2 regions of the Cryobacterium sp. Sr8 genome follow, and region 2 is predicted to be linked to the other one. Evidence: riboswitches for the same ligand, from Rfam matches in the RefSeq annotation. Region 2 holds a riboswitch; the other holds the start of a gene.
The links. A riboswitch is a leader RNA that binds a small molecule or an ion and turns the genes downstream of it on or off. The one in region 2 is predicted to bind thiamine pyrophosphate.
Positions count from the first base shown of each region.

Region 1: another riboswitch for thiamine pyrophosphate. It lies ahead of E3T54_RS05035 (3-oxoacyl-ACP reductase); the one in region 2 lies ahead of thiD (bifunctional hydroxymethylpyrimidine kinase/phosphomethylpyrimidine kinase).

Region 1 is NZ_SOHO01000030.1:104-6,652, forward strand. Features, by position in the region: partial or broken gene E3T54_RS05020 (IS3 family transposase) at 76-1,312, shown strand; partial or broken gene E3T54_RS05025 (IS3 family transposase) at 1,328-1,515, shown strand; partial or broken gene E3T54_RS05030 (recombinase family protein) at 1,563-1,952, opposite strand; TPP riboswitch at 2,020-2,120, shown strand; gene E3T54_RS05035 (3-oxoacyl-ACP reductase) at 2,177-2,941, shown strand; gene E3T54_RS05040 (LLM class flavin-dependent oxidoreductase) at 2,955-4,271, shown strand; gene E3T54_RS05045 (ABC transporter ATP-binding protein) at 4,268-5,062, opposite strand; gene E3T54_RS05050 (ABC transporter permease) at 5,055-5,867, opposite strand; gene E3T54_RS05055 (ABC transporter substrate-binding protein) at 5,857-6,549, opposite strand, start outside.
Region 2 is NZ_SOHO01000043.1:69,925-79,764, forward strand. Features, by position in the region: gene acsA (acetate--CoA ligase) at 1-1,678, opposite strand, end outside; gene moeB (molybdopterin-synthase adenylyltransferase MoeB) at 2,199-3,368, opposite strand; gene E3T54_RS08860 (thiazole synthase) at 3,404-4,195, opposite strand; gene thiS (sulfur carrier protein ThiS) at 4,198-4,452, opposite strand; gene thiO (glycine oxidase ThiO) at 4,449-5,681, opposite strand; gene thiE (thiamine phosphate synthase) at 5,752-6,396, shown strand; gene thiD (bifunctional hydroxymethylpyrimidine kinase/phosphomethylpyrimidine kinase) at 6,411-7,934, opposite strand; TPP riboswitch at 7,926-8,024, opposite strand; gene E3T54_RS08885 (ATP-binding cassette domain-containing protein) at 8,062-9,840, opposite strand, start outside.

The DNA.
Region 1 (6,549 bases), on a different contig from region 2:
TAGCCGTGACCTGCCGCGGAGATCTCGGACAGTGGGCCCTCTTAAAATGAGGGACTACTGAAAGTAGAGACCAGCATGACCGCATCACGTCGGAAATTTACCCAAGAGTTCAAGGACGAGCTGTGCCGCGAGGTGATCAACACCTCCAAACCGATCAAGGACGTCGCCACCGCATACGGCGTCGGCCCCGAGACTCTCCGCAACTGGCTGATCAAATACCGCGAGGCCAACGGCGGCACGGAGACGGATCTGACGGTGTCGGAACGGGCCCGGCTGAAGGAGCTCGAGCGTGAAGTTCAAGAGCTGCGAGCGGAGACCGCTTTCTTGAAAAAAGCGAGTGCTTACTTCGCCCGGGAGCAGCGGTAGTGAGCAAGTACGAATTCATCGATTCCCAAAAAGCTGAGCCCGCCAATCTGAATTCGGTGGTGAAAATGTGCCGGTGGCTGGCCGTCTCGACGTCCGGCTTCTATCACTGGGCCACACGTCCGCAATCGGCCACCGCGGCCCGCCGGGAGGCGCTGATAGCAAGGGTCCAGTACTTCTTCGAGGAGTCCGAGGGCACCTACGGGTATCGGCGCATCCACGCCGATCTCGCCGAGGAACAAACCGAGTGCTCTCCCGAGTTGGTGCGGCAGATCATGCGCCAAGTAGGCGTGGTGGCCTGTCAGCCGCGCCCGTTCCGCATCACCACCGAGGCTGACGCAGAGGCCGCCGCGAGCATGCCCGACCTCGTCAAGCGGGACTTCACCGCCGACCGGCCCGGGGTGAAGTTCGTCGGCGACATCACCTACATCCACACGTGGCAGGGCTTCATCTACCTGGCCACCGTCATCGACTGCTACTCAAAGAAAGTCGTCGGCTGGTCCATCGCCGATCACATGCGCACCGAACTCGTCGCCGACGCGCTCAAGAACGCCGCCGCGACGACCCAGATCGAGCCTGACGCGATCTGGCACTCCGATCGGTTGAACCTGCCCAATACACGTCGATCAAGTTCACCGAGACGGTCGCTCTCGAGGGCCTCGTGGCCTCAATCGGGACCATCGGCGACGCCTACGACAACGCTGCCGCCGAGACCGTCATGGGGCTCTACAAGAACGAGGCCGTCGCGAACAACTCACCCTTCATCACCGGCCCGCTGAAAACCCTCGCTCACGTCGAGGAACTCACCTTCGACTGGGTCGACTGGTACAACAATCGGCGCCTCCACAGCTCCCTCGGCAACATGCCGCCCGAGGAATACGAACGCAACTACTACGCTGAAATAACCGGCCCGTTAAGAGACGGAGCCGCCAACAAAACGGCGGCATGAAACCCGGGACGGTTCACCGTCGCCTCCCTGCTCTCGGATCTGGAAGTGGCCAAGTCGCATTCCCGGCCCCGGGTGAGTAACGACAACCCCCCTACTCGGAGGCGTGGTTTAAGACCTTGAAGTTCGCCCCAGTGTTCCCGGAGCGCTTCAGCACCAACCTCGACCCGAGAATCCTTGCCACCCGCGACGCGGCCTGGATCAACAAGCCAGCCGAAGCATAAGAAGAAGAGCCGAAACTACCCGCCTAAACTCACGCTGGCCTCATCCACCTTGAAATTCCGCCCCCCGTCGGGGAAACGTGGCGATACAGTGTCTGCCGGGTGATCCCAAGCTCCTTACTAAGGGCGCCGACCTCCGTTTCTTTCTGCCCCATAGCGGCCATGGCCGGGCGGATTTTAGCCGGCGTCATCTTGAACGGGCGCCCGCCGGTCCTCCCCCGTTCCCGCGCCGCGGCGAGCCCGGCGACGGTGCGTTCAGAGATGAGTGCTCGCTCGAACTCGGCCAGGGCTGCGAAGATACCAAAGACGAGCTTCCCGGATGCTGTCGTGGTGTCGATCGCGGCGCCCTCGCCGGTGAGCACCTTGAGGCCGATGCCTCGGTCGGTGAGGTCGTGGACGGTGTTGACCAGGTGGCGAAGGTCTCAGCAGTTGATGAGTTCAGGCTCGGGACGCGAATTCGCCGGTACCAGGCGGTTGCGTATAATCGTTTCCAGCGACACGGGGTGCTGACTGTATGACGGTCGGCTGAGATGACACCCGTTGAACCTGATCTAGTTCGAACTAGCGAAGGGATGTCACGGAGAATTACGTGCACCGCATTGGGGCCGGATCTCGTCCTTTCGCCTTACCCAAGGTGAAGAAAATCATGCAAATAGCAGAACAGATTGTCCTGGTCACCGGCGGCGCACGCGGCCTGGGCGCCAGCATCGTGCACGCTTTCGCGACTCAGGGCGCCCGGGTGGTCATCAACTATCGCCACAGCGCCGCGGCGGCAGAAACCTTGGCCGCCAGCTTCGGGCCTGAGCACGCTTTTGCCGTACGGGCCGACGTCACCGACCCGGTCCAGGTCGCGGCAATATTCACGCAGGCTCAGGCACATTTTGGCTCCCCTGTGACAACGGTGGTCAATAACGCGTTGGCTGATTTCCGTTTCAACGGCGATGCCCGCTCCGGCGCTGCCGACATCGGCTGGGACGAGTTTGAGGCGCAGTTCTCTGGCAGTGTCCGCGGTGCCCTGAACACGACCCAGCAGGCGCTGGCAGGCATGCGCGAGGCCGGGTTCGGCCGCGTCATCAACATCGGCACCAACCTGTTCCAAAACCCGGTGGTGCCCTACCACGACTACACTGCCGCCAAGGCCGCCCTGCTCTCCCTGACCCGCACTCTCGCCTCAGAGCTTGGCCCGCACAACATCGCCGTGAACATGGTCTCTGGCGGGCTGCTGCGCACCACGGATGCCAGCGCGGCCACCCCCGAGGACGTGTTCGACTTCATCGCCGCGTCCACCCCTCTGCGCAGGGTGACAACCCCGGCCGAATTTGCGGATGCGGTACTTTTTTTCGCCTCCCCCTGGGCGCGGTCGGTAACCGGGCAGAACCTGATAGTCGACGGCGGCCTGGTGATGAACTAGGGCCGCGCCGGTCATGGCAGCCCCGCGCCAGCTCCACTTCAATGCGTTCCTCATGGGTTGCGGCCACCATGGCGCCGCTTGGCGGCGGCCGCAGTCGCCCATCGAGCAGTTGGGAGACATCAGTTTCTACGAACGGCTCGCCCGAAGCGCTGAACGTGGCCTCTTTGACGCGGTGTTCTTCGCCGACGGGCACGCCGTCGGCGATGTGAGTACCGGCCCGCGATGGTTTCTTGAGCCGCTGACGGCGATGGCCGCGATGGCGCGGGCGACGAGCCGGATCGGGCTGGTCAGCACCGTTTCGGCGACCTTTTACACGCCTTTCCACGCGGCGCGCATGCTTGCATCGTTGGATCACATCAGTAAGGGGCGCATTGGCTGGAACGTGGTCACTTCCATGTTTGACGCCGAAGCCCGCAACCATGGAATGAATGTGCTGCCCTCCCACGATCAGCGCTATAGCCGGGCGGCCGAGTTCATCGAGGCGGCGCTGAAATTGTGGGATTCGTGGGAGGACGATGCTCTGGTCTTGGACCGCGGAGGTCTCTATGTTGACCCGGCCCGGGTGCGGCCGATCGGCCACTCCGGTGAGCACTTCCGGGTGGACGGCCCGCTGACGGTGCCGCGCCCGCCGCAAGGTCGACCGGTTCTGTTTCAGGCCGGCGCCTCCGTCCCTGGCCGGGAGCTGGCCGCCCGTTATGCCGAAGGTATCTATGCGGTGGCATATGACCTCGCCAGCGGGCAGGAGTACTACCAGGATGTGAAACGGCGCATTGCCGTAGCCAAACGCGATCCGGATACGGTGTTGATCATGCCCGGCCTCGTCACTTATGTGGGGTCCACACAGGCGCAGGCGCGTGCGAAGCAAGCGGAGGTCGACGCCCTCCTGCCGACCGAGCAGTCGCTCGCGCAGCTGGGAACGTTCGTGCAACAGGATTGCAGCAATTGGGATTTGGATGTGCCGGTGCCGCCGCTGCCGCCGCTGGCCGGCTTCACCGGGCCGCAGGGCCGGTATGCGACCATCCTACGAATTATCGAGGCTGAGCAGCCCACGGTAAGGCAGTTGCTGGGCCGGCTCGCCGCCGGCGGTGGGCATTGCACCATGGTCGGAACGCCGGAGCAGATCGCCGACCAAATCGAGTTGTGGTTTCGTTCCGGTGCCGCGGACGGCTTCAATGTGATGCCGCCGCTGCTGCCGGAATCATTGGATGAGTTCGTGGACCGGGTGATCCCTGTGTTACAACGGCGCGGTCTGTTCCGCACCCGCTATACCGCGGATACCTTACGTGGGCACCTGGGGCTGGAACGACCCACGATCGGCGCTGCGGTTTAGGGTCCTCTGGGCGAGAGGGTTTCCTCGTGCAGGGTCGCCAGGAGCGTGCGTTCGTATCCGGCGAACTCTGCCGAGGTGGTCATCGACAGCTCGCGCGGCCGGGGCAGGTCGATGGTCAGGTTCAGCCGCACGGATGCCGGCCGCGCGCTGAGGACGACCACCCGGTCGGCGAGGTAAATCGCCTCACGGATGTCGTGGGTGATCAGCACCGCAGTCCAGGCGTTCTGGGACCACACCCCCTGCAACCAGGACTGCATGTCGGTGCGGGTGAGGGAGTCCAGGGCCCCGAACGGCTCGTCCAGCAACAGGACATCTCTGCCCTGCACCACGGTGCGCAGCAAGGCCGCGCGCTGGCGCATGCCTCCGGAGAGTTCGAAAGGATGTGCATCTTCAAAACCGGACAGGCCGAAGGCCGCAAAGAGACTGGCCGCCCGTGCTCGGGCGGTCTTCTTGGTTTCCCCCGCAACCTCGAGGCCGAGGGATGTGTTCTCCAGAATGCTGCGCCACGGGAACAACAAATCCTTCTGCGGCATGTATGCGAAGTGTTCGTGTTGACCGGTGACGACATCCCCGTCGACTAAGACCTCGCCGGAACTGGCCGTCTCCAGGCCGGCCATGATGTTGAACATGGTGCTCTTGCCGCATCCGCTCGGACCGATCACGGCAACGAATTCGCCCGGCCGCGCCGAGAAGGCGATGTCGTCGAGGACCGGCCGTACCTGCCCGTGGCCGAGCGGAAACGACTTACCTATTCCGCGCAGTTCGATCTTCGGGGGAGTCGCCTCAGCCATGCCAGCTCCTGCGTTCCTTCGAATGCCAAGGGATGATCGCCCGTTCGGCGACGTAGGTCAACAGGAACAGGCACACGCTCACGAACGCGGTCACCGCAACGGCAGCCAACACAAGATCGGTGCGAAACGAGTTCTTCATCACCGCCATATAAATGCCCAGGCCTCGCTCGGCGCCGACGTACTCGGCAAAAATGGCACCGGTGACGGCGTAGGCGATTCCGATTCGAAGGGCCGTGAAGAACGAGGGAAGCGCCGACGGAAGACGCACGTACACGAACTGCTTCCACCGGTTAGCCCCCATGCTGCGCAGCAGATTGATCGCGTCCCGATCGGTGCGGTTGAAGCCGTCAATCAGTCCGACCGTGACCGGAAAGAATGTCACCAGGGCGATGACGATGACTTTGGGCAGCATTCCGAATCCGAACCAGATGATCATCAGCGGCGCGATCGCAATGATGGGTATAGCTTGGGATGCCACCAGCAGTGGCACCAGTGCTCGCCGCAGCCATGGCGAAAAATCGATCAGGATTGCCAGCGTCCAAGCGACGGTCAGGGAGACGGCGAAGCCGAGAAACGTCTCCTGCAGGGTGGGGAGCGTATTGTCCCAGATCGTGGTGCGGGCCTCCCAGCCCTGCTGAAGAATGCGCTGCGGGGAGGGCAGGATCGCCGGCTGCACTCCGCCTGCCGTCACCGCCACCTGCCAGGTGATCACGAGCGCGGTGAGGATCGCGGCGGGAGGCGCTAGCGCCGAGAGTGCAGTCGTGCGGGGCGCTGTAGCCCGCTTCACGGTGATGCTATTTTTCACTGAGGTAGTGCTCAGTGAACAGTGTCGACGTGTCCAGCGGCGCTGTGAGCGGTTTGCCGTCTTCGTCGGCCAAGAGGCCGGCACGGTAGAGGGAATCGGCCAGCTGCTGCCAGGTGTCTGCCGTTTGAGTGCCTACTTTACCGTTGGCGTCTTTGAGGTAGGAAGCGCTCAGTTTTTCCTGGCTTTGGTACACGAGTTCCGTGTTTTCGAAGGCACCGGGGTTGGCGTCGATCAAAATCTTCGCCGCGGCATCTGGATGGTCGGCGGCGTATTGGTACCCCTTTTGCAGGGCCTGGACGAACTGAGCAGTGGCGGCAGGGTACTTGGCCGTCCAGTCCCGGTTTGCCTCGACGATCACCGAGTATTGGTCCGGTAGGCCATAGTCGTGCAGAGCGAAGAACTTCATCGGGGTGCCGCGAAGAGCGGCGTCGATGCCCTCCCAGGTGGTGAATGCCGAGGTGAAGTCAACTTTGCCGGCATAGAGGGCCTCATAGGCGGAGGTGCCCAGCGTGATTTTCCTAAACTCGCCCGTTCCACCGTCGTTCTTGATGACATCCGCAGCCTCGGTGGGGAAAGTTGCGCTGGGGTCTGCCATGCCGAGGGTCTTGCCGTCGAGGTCCTTGGGGCTGCGAATGTCGTCGCGGCTGGCCAGGACCCCGATCGCCGTAGCGTCGTGCTGCAG
Region 2 (9,840 bases):
GCGCCACGGCGGGGCCGAGCCGCTTGCGGGCGAAGCCGATGATCTCCAGGCGCAGCGCATCCGTGGGTTCGAACCCCGCGTGCAGTTCGACGAAGGCCTTGACGATCTCGCCGGCGACGGGGTCGGGGACTCCGATCACGCCGGCCTCGGCCACGGCCTCGTGCTCCATCAGCGAACTCTCCACCTCGAACGGTCCGATGAGATGGCCCGACGATTTGATCACGTCGTCCCCGCGGCCGACGAACCAGTAGTAGCCGTCGGCGTCCCGCTTGGCGAGGTCGCCGGTGAGGTACCAGCCGCCGACGAAACAGCGCTGGTAGCGCGCCTCCTCGTTGAGGTAGCCGCGGAACATGGACGGCCAGCCGGGGCGCAGGGCCAGCTCGCCCACGACATCCGGATCGGTCACCAGCACGGCGGTGATGTTGTGCAGCACCGGCTTGCCCTGCTCGTCGCGCGCGACCAGCGCGGCCTCGACGCCGGGCAGCGGCCGTCCCATCGAGCCGGGCCGGATTTCGGTGGCCGCGTAGTTCGAGATCATGATGCCGCCGGTTTCGGTCTGCCACCAGTTGTCGTGCACCGGCTGGCCGAACGACTCCTGGCCCCAGACCACGACCTCGGGGTTGAGCGGCTCGCCCACGCTGGCCACGAAACGGAGTGCCGACAGGTCGTGGCCCCGTGCCCGCTCGGCGCCGGCCTTCATGAGCATCCGCAGCGCCGTCGGTGCCGTGTACCAGACCGTGACCCGCTGCTCGGCGAGGATGCGGTACCACCGGTCGGCGTCCAGCTCCTCCTCGTCGACGATGCTGGTCACGCCGTGCACGAGCGGCGCGATCAGCCCGTAGGAGGTGCCGGTGACCCAGCCCGGGTCGGCGGTGCACCAGTAGATGTCGTCGGGGTGCAGGTCGAGCGCGAAGCGCCCGGTGGCGTAGTGCGCGGTCACGGCGTCGTGCACGTGGATCGCTCCCTTGGGCGTTCCGGTCGTGCCGCTCGTGAAGTGCAGCAGTGCCATGTCCTCGCGGTGCGTGGTCGCGATCCCGCCGAACTCCGGGGCGTTGCGCATGAGCTCGGCCAGGTCGAGGGTGCCCGGTTCCGGGGCGCCGTCGGCGTCGACGAGGAGCACGTGCAGCAGCTCGGGAAGTTCGGCGCGGATCGGCGCGACCTTCTTGCGATAGAGCGCCCGGGTCGTGATCAGCGCCCGGCCGGCGCCGAGGTGCAGCCGCTGGCGCACCGGCTCCGGTCCGAAGGCGGAGAAGAGCGGGCAGAAGACGCTCGCGTTCTTCAGGGTGCCGAGCATCGCCACGTACAGCTCGGGGATGCGCCCGAGGAGCGAGAAGACGCGCTCCCCCCGCTCGACGCCGAGTGCGCGCAGCACACTGGCGAAGCGGTTGGTCTGCTCGAAGAGATCCGCGTAGGTCAGCGAGCGGGTCGTGCCGTCGGCCCGGACGAAGCGCAACGCCTCGCGGGCGGCGTGCGCGCCGGCCGCGTGCCGGTCCACCGCCTCATACGCGATGTTGAGGCCCCGGCCGCCGGGCAGCCCGGACAACCCGCGCCGGGCCGAGTCCCAGGTGAAGGCAGCGCACGTCGCGTCGTAGTCGACGAGATTCGGCTGCACCGGGAAGCCGGCGATGTCCTTGTGGATTGTGGGCCAGCGGGTGGCCGACTCTATTCCTGCCGTCATGCCCACATCAAACTCCCGGCGGAGCCTCTGGCATAGGGCACGGAGACCCCCTCGTTCCGGGGTCCCCCGAAATGATGACTTTCGGATTCGGCTCCGCACCTGCAGTATTAGCTACGAAAGCTCCCCGGTTCTTCGTAACCGGAGCTGAGGCAGGGTGACATTCGGGTTGTCGCCCTGCCTCCTTTTTTTGCCCCGGCCGCCGCGCGCCAGGGAACGAGAAAATCCTCCGCCTAAGATCGCAGCCATCGGCATCGACCTGGACTCGCTTCACGAAGTCCTCAGACGGCGTTGAAGTGCGTTCCGCTCTACCGACTCAAGGAACGGAATCCGACCGCCTTCAAGATCGAGAACTGCCACCCTCCCGAGTACCCAGAAGGTCACCGGCGAGGGCAGAGGCCGACCGTTCCCCGCATGCGCTGAGTATGCGAGCAGCGAAATCACTGGCAGCAGCATTGCCCTCACTAACCGACGACGTCCTCGACACCGTCACCATCTGGCTTCGAAACGCAGTAGTCACGCCTTAGTACAGGGGCAGGGACGGATCGATTTCCTTCGCCCACGCCAACACGCCTCCCTGCACATGCTGAATACGGCTGTAGCCCTGCCGTCGCAGCTCAGAGAGTGCCTCAGCCGACCGGATTCCCGCCTTGCAGTACAGCACGATGTTCTGGTCCAGCCGTACCTGCGACACGGCGCCCCCGCCGAGGATGAGAGCCACAGGGATGAGCCGCGACCCGGGGATGCGCACGATCTCGTGCTCCCCCGGCTCCCGCACGTCGATGAGCTCGAAGTCGCAGTCACCGCGCCCTCGCGCGGCCAGCATGCCAGCCAGCTCGCGAACAGACAGACCGGCGCTGGCATCCGTGTCCGGCCGGTGGGATGTTCCGCAGAAGAGCTCATAGTCCACGAGTTCGGTGACCGGTTCGCCGGCGGGGTCCCTGGCGACCGTGATTTCGCGCCAAGACGCGCCCAGCGCATTGAAGAGCAAAACCCGTCCGAGCAATGTACGTCCTACGCCGGTGATCAGTTTCACCGCCTCCGACACCATCATCGCGCCGACCACGCCGCACAGCATGCCGAAGACCCCGCCCTCGCCGCAGCTCCGGACCGATCCAGCCGGCGGAGCCTCCGGGTACAGGTCGCGGTAGCTGGGGCCGTGCTTCGCCCAGAACACGCTGACCTGCCCATCAAAGCGGGAAACGGATCCCCAGACATACGGTTTGCCCAGAATCGCCGCGGCGTCATTGACCAGATACCTGGTGGCGAAGGTGTCCGAACCGTCCACGATCAGGTCGTAGTCGGCGAACAACGTCAGCGCGTTCGTGCTGTCCAGCCGGGCGTGGTGAAGCCGCACTGCCACCAGCGGGTTGAGCTCGGCAACGGCGTCGCGAGCCGACTCCAGTTTCGACCGCCCGACATCCGCGACGCCGTGGATCACCTGGCGCTGTAGGTTGCTGAGGTCGACGATGTCGTCGTCGATGATGCCGAGAGTGCCGACGCCGGCGGCCGCCAGGTAGAGCAGCACCGGCGAGCCCAGGCCGCCCGCGCCGACCATGAGCACCCGCGAGTTCTTCAACCGGCGCTGGCCGACGGCGCCGATCTCGGGGATGATGATGTGCCGCGAGTAGCGTTCGGTCTCCGCCACGGTGAGATCGGCGGCCGGTTCGACCAGCGGCGCCACGGCCGACATAGACGCGGCGAGCGCGGATGCTGTGGTGGCAGCGTTCACAGGTCCGGCCGTCCGTCCATCGCCGACGAGGCCAGCGCATGTTTCCGTTTGGGGATGCGCCCGGCCTGCGAGGCCATCCGGCCTGCGATGACGGCGTGCCTGAAGGCGTCGGCCATCCTGACCGGGTCCTGCGCGCGCGTGACGGCTGTGGCCAGCAGCACGGCGTGGCAGCCCAGCTCCATGGCGAGCGCAGCGTCAGAGGCGGTGCCGATTCCGGCGTCGAGCACCACCGGGACTCCGGCGCGGGCAACGATGAGCTCGATGTTGTGCGGGTTGAGAATGCCGAGGCCCGTGCCGATCGGCGCGCCGAGCGGCATCACGGCGACGGCGCCGAGGTGCTCGAGCCTCAACGCCAGCACCGGGTCGTCGTTCGTGTACGCGAACACCTTGAAACCGCGCGCCACCAGCTGTTCGGTCGCATCCACCAACTCGACGGCGTCGGGGAGGAGCGTCTGCTCGTCGGCGATGACCTCGAGTTTCACCCAGTCGGTTTCGAGGGCCTCCCTGGCCAGTTCCGCCGTCAGCACCGCTTCCCTGGCGGTGAAGCAGCCGGCGGTGTTGGGCAGAACGCGGATTCCGTGCTCGACCAGCAGCTCGAACAGAGACCCGGCGGCGCCCGGGCTGTGCCGGCGCATGGCCACCGTGGTGAGCTCCGTGCCGGACGCCAGCAGGGCCGCGCCGAGCCCGTCCAGGCTGGGTGCGCCGCCTGTGCCCATGATCAGGCGGGAGGTCAACGGGATGCCGTCGATCACCAGCGGATCTGGGCCCGGTTGCGTGGTCAGCGTCATGGCTAGCCTCCCTGCGCCGCGGTGACGATCTCGACGTCGTCGCCGGGCATGAGTGTGGTTGTGGCCCACTGGCTTCTCGGCACCACGCCGGCGTTCCGGGCGACGGCGACACCGAGTCGCTTCCCGTCAGTCGCCTGCCCGTTCCCCGCGATCCGGCGGCCGGTGATTTCGCCGACCAGTTCGGTGACGGTCTCGCCCTTCGCCAGGATCCGGGCCGAGCCATTGACGGTGATCTCGGCGGGTTGGGGTTCAGTCATGGGCGGACTCCTTCTGGCTGGGCGGCGGGAACGGGGTGGGCTGAGAAACGGTCGGGGAGGAAACGAGCCCATCTGGCGTCCGCCGTGCCGTCGAGCAGGTGCAGGCAATGCTCGGCCGCGATGGGGGTGAGCAGAACGCCGTGGCGAAAGAATCCGGTGGCGATGACCAGGCCCGGAATGTCGCCGGCTGCCCGCCCGGGGCCGCGGGCGACCCGTCCGAGCAGCGGCGCGTTGTCCGGTGTCCCCGGGCGGGCGCGGGCGGTGACCTCGATGAGTTCCAGTTCGGCCACCGCCGGCACCAGCACCTGGGCATCCCGCAGCAGCTGGTGCACACCTCCCGCAGACACCGCGGCTGACCCGTCTTCGCGTTGGGTGGCACCGAGAACGACCGTTCCGTCGGAGCGCGGAACGAGGTAGACGGGAAGGCCGCGAACGAGGCCGCGGATGGTGGCGGTGAGGAGAGGGCGGAGATGCTCCGGGACGCGCAGCCGGAGGATCTCGCCGTAGACCGGGCGCAGCGGCAGCGCCAGCCAATCCGGCAGCCCGCCCAGCCGGGCGGCGGCCAGGCCGTTGGCAACGATGACCTCGCCCGCCGTGACCGTGGAGCCGTCCGCCAGGGTGACCCCGACAACGCGGGAGGAAGCATCCGCCGGATTCTCGTGCACGAGCCCGGCCGCGTTCTGCCTGAGGAACGCGTCGTGGGTCCAGTGGTTCGCCGCCGCGGCCTGGCCAATGGCGGATTCCAGCCGGTGCGCCAGCAGCCGGGGGTCGACCTGGTGGTCCTGCGGGGTGTTGAATGCGCTTGACAGCTGCGGGCTGAGCAGGGGTTCGTGGGCGCGTGCTGCGCGGATGGTCAGCGGTTCCACGGCCAGACCGTGCCTGAGTTGCGCCTCGCGCAGGTCGGCCAGCGACCGCCGGTCTGCCGCGTCGGCGCCAACGGTGATGGTCCTGGTCGTCCGGTAGCCGGCGTCAGCGGCGGCCACACCCAGGGACTCGACAAATGCCGGGTACAACGCCGCGGAAGCCAGCGTGAGCTCGAGCAGGTCTTCCTCCTGATAATGCAGCTCGCTGACGGGAGCCAGCATCCCTGCGGCGGCATACGTAGCCCCGGTGGCGGGCGCGGGGTCGAGGACGGTGACGGTGCGGCCGGATCGCGCGGCCGTCCAGGCTATCCCCAGCCCGATGATGCCGGCGCCAATGACGACGACGTCCACGGCGCGCTCAGCCATGAACCCGGTGCATTTCGGTCTGGGTCCGGAATGGGGCCGACTCGCGGAAATCGCCTTTATGGTGGGTCACATGGATCATGATCACGCCCGGCTGTACCTGTGCACCGACGCCCGGAAGTCGCGCGGCGATTTCGCCGAGTTCCTCGATGCCGCCTTCGCCGGGGGTGTGGACATCATCCAGCTCAGGGACAAAACCATCGAGGCTGCGGAGGAACTGGAGCTCCTCGAGATCCTCCGTGACACCGCAGAGCGTCACGGGAAGCTCTGGGCCGTCAACGACCGGGCCGACATCGCAGTCCTGGCCGAGGCCCCGGTTTTCCACATCGGGCAGAAGGACCTGCCGCTGGCCTCCGCCCGCAAGCTGCTCGGTGAGACGGCCGCGATCGGCCTCTCCAGCCACACGCCGGAGCAGATCGACGCCGCCCTGGCCGCCGAGGCGCTGGACTACTTCTGTGTCGGTCCGGTCTGGGCCACGCCGACGAAACCGGGGCGTGCCGCGGTGGGGACCGCGCTGGCCGGGTACGCGACTGAGAGGATCAGAGCGACGGGAAGCAACCTGCCCTGGTACGCAATTGGCGGCATTGACCTGACCAACATCGAGCAGGTCGTGGTGGCCGGCGCGACTCGCGTCGTCGTGGTTCGCGCGATCACCGAGGCGGATGACCCGACGGATGCCGCGCAGCGGCTGCTCGCTCACCTGCCCCCGCTGCGCTAGCCGCTCGTCCGCTCTCATGACGAGGCGCCCGCATGCAGCCGGGGCGCGTCGAAGAAGTCCAGCTCGCACCGCGAGGACTGGGCAAACGCCGTTCTCATGGCCGCTCGCTCCTGGGCCGAGGCGTTGCCCGCCGCCTCGTCGGTGAAGGCGATGGCCTGCCGGGTGGCCGCGGCGAAACCCTCGTCGGCGTAGGTCTCGAGCCACGCCGCGTAGGGGTGCACGCTGCCGTCGCCGCGAGCAAGGAACCGGGCATGGAGCCGGTCGCCCACGTCCGCGTAGAGCCAGTAGCACGGCAGGATCGCGGCCACCAGGACCGCATAGCTGCCCTGCACGCTGGCGGCCAACAGGTGGTCCAGGTAGCCCTTGGTGACGGGGCCGAGTTTCCGCGGCGCGGTGTCAGCGCCCAGCCAGGTGCGGTGCAGGTCTGATTCAACTTCCAGGCACACCCGGGCGGAGTTGGCCCAGAACAGCTGGGCGGACTCGGTCGGGGCCAGGGCGCTGGCCCGGGCAAGCACGCGCGAGTAGGTGTTCAGGTAGAGCGCATCCTGCGCCAGGTAGTAGGAGAACTCCGCTTCGTCGAGGGTCCCGTCGCCGAGCGCCTCGATGAACGGCAGGTCGAAGATGGCCGTCCGGGTGGGTTCGATGTCCTGCCAGAGACTCCGGCTGAATTCCTGCCCGACCGGAGCCTTCCCGGCGAAGAGCCGGTGGAAGTGGTGGATCGGCCCGTTGCCTGCGCCGACCTCCAGGTCGTCCGCGTGCACCAGGGCGTCGTGCAGCCAGGCCTTGACCTGCGCCAGCGAGTCGGCCCAGTCCCCGGTCCGCGCCTGCACCGTGGCCATGGCGGAGGACAGCGAACAGCCGGTGCCGTGCGTGTTGCTCGTCTCCACCCGGGGCAAGGCGAACTCCACCACGGTGTCCGCCAACAGCCCGTGGCTGTTGACCAGGGCGTCGGGGCAGCTCTCGCCGGTGAGGTGTCCCCCCTTGACCAGCACAGTGACCCCGGTCGCCGCCGACAGGCGCCGGGCCTGCTCCACCGCCTCCGACCAGTTTTCGGCCGGCGGCTCCCCCAGCAGCACGGCCAGCTCCGGCAGGTTGGGCGTGACCAGGTCGACGAGCGGCACCAGATTCCGCAGGGCCTGCTCCGCGGAGGGCTCCAGCAGCCGGTCGCCGCTGGTGGCCACCATGACCGGGTCGAGCACGACGAGCGGTGGGCGGTTGGCCTCCAGCCAGGACCGCACCTCCCGGATGACTGCGACGTCTGCCAGCATCCCGATCTTGACCGCATCGATCGACACGTCCTCGCTCACCGCGTCCAACTGTTGCCGGAGGAACTCCACCGGGGGAGTGTGCACGGCGCGTACCCCGCACGTGTTCTGCGCCACGAGGGCGGTGACCACGGCCATCCCGTAGCCGCCGTTCGCGGCGATGCTCTTCAGGTCGGCCTGGATGCCCGCGCCGCCCGTCGGATCGGTCCCGGCGATGCTCAGCACCCTCGGCGTGGCTCTCAACTCGAGGCCTGGGGCGGCGTGCGTGTTCATCTGCGACATCCCTTCGCTAGTGCTAACTAGACAGGTTCAACGGGTTTCATCTCAGCTCCCGCATCCGGCGGAGCACCCCGTGTCAATCTGGAAAGCCTACAAGACCGTTCCCCGGGAGCGGCGCGGATTACGGCCAGGCGGCCTGGAGCAGGATCGGCGTGCCGGCCACGATGAGCCCCAGGGCGAGCAGAGCGGAGTCAGCCGGCAGCCAGGGTGCGGGCTCGGCCCAGGTCCGGCGGACGCCTGCGCTGCGGCCGGCCGAGAAGCCGCGCGCCTCCATTGCCACGGCCATCCGGCCCGCCTGGCGCAGCGACTGCACCAGCAGGGCGAAGGTCATGGCCGCCGCTTGCCGGCTCCTGGTGCTCGGTCCACGCCCGGCGTCCAGTCCCCGCACCCGCCGGATGCGGCGCAGCTGGTCCCACTGCCGGCCCAGGCCCTCGAAGCGTTGCAGCGCGGCGACGGCCGCGACAACGGGTCGCGCGGGCAGCCGGAGTCGCTGGGCGAGGTGGTCACCGAGCGCGAACGGATCCGCGGAGCCCGCGAGCAGAACTCCGGGCAGCACGAAGAAGGCCACCCGCAGGCCGGCCGTGACGCCCGCCAGCGGGTCCTGTCCCGTGCTGAGCAGCCAATTCGAGAACCCCACGGATGCGACGGCGAGCAACCCGGGGATCAGCCGGACGGACGGACGAGCCCAGCCGAAGACCAGCGGAGCCAGGAGCAACTCGACCGCGACGCACGCCGCGGCCACACGGACATCGGTGATGGCCAGCCCGCCGACGATCAGCAACAGGGATGACCCGAGCAGCGACAACGGCCCACAGCGTCTCGCGAGGCCGGTGGGGCGGGGCCGGCGGCGGGGCACAGGTGCCGGTGTGTGCGCGTCGCCGCTGCCCTCGGCCACGGCGGATGCCCCGACCGGCGTCGCCGCGGCATCCGTCAACGCCCCCCTGCCGTGCTCGAGGTGGATCCTTCGGTCGGCCAGTGCGATGAGCAGAGGATCGTGGGTGGCGACGACGACGGCGACGCCGGCGGCCCGGGCGGACAGGATCAGCCCGGTCACGGCAGCCCAGGTGTCACGGTCCTGCCCGACCGTCGGCTCGTCGAGCACCAGCACCGACGGCCCGTGGGCGAGCGCTCCGGCGAGCGCAAGCCGCCGGAGCTCGCCACCGGAGAGCTCGTGCGGGTCGGCGTCCCGCAGCGCCGACAGGCCGAGCGCCTCGATCAGGCCGTCGGCTCGCTGCGCGGACGCCTTTTCGTCCAGGCCGAGCGCCCGGCTCGTGCTCAGCACATCATTCAGGACCGTGCGGGCGACCACGGCGAGTTCGGCATGTTGCGGCACCCAGCCGACACGACGTGCGAGGTCCGTGGACGACCACCGGGCCGGGTGCGGGCCGACGCCGGCGGCCAGCTCCCGTCCCGCGCTCACCGTCCCGGAGGTGGGCAGCTCGAGGCCGGCCAGCAGCGCAGTGAGCGTCGACTTGCCTGCTCCGCTGACGCCGACGATTGCCAGGACCTCGCCGGAACGAACGCTGGCGTCGACGCGCGAGAGCGCCTGCACCGAGGCAGGCACGGCCTGGCCCCCGGGCGACGCAAGCCCGGCGCGCGGACGGCGGACCACGCCGACGGCATCCGCCCGGATCACAACCGAACCGACCGGCCCGCCCGGCAAAGCCGGAAGGCACAACTCCGGAGGCAACCCGCGGGGAACAGGGGCCGGGAGGCCCGGAGCCCAGACACCCTGCAATGCCGGCGCCGCGCCGCGCTCCAGCAGCGTCTCCGCAACGGTGCCGTCTGCGCTGATTCGTCCGTCGGCGTCCAGGATGATCACCCGGTCGACCTCGTCGAGCCAGGGGTCGAGGTGGTGTTCGACCAGCACCATCGTGGCGCCCGAGGCGCGGCCCGCCAC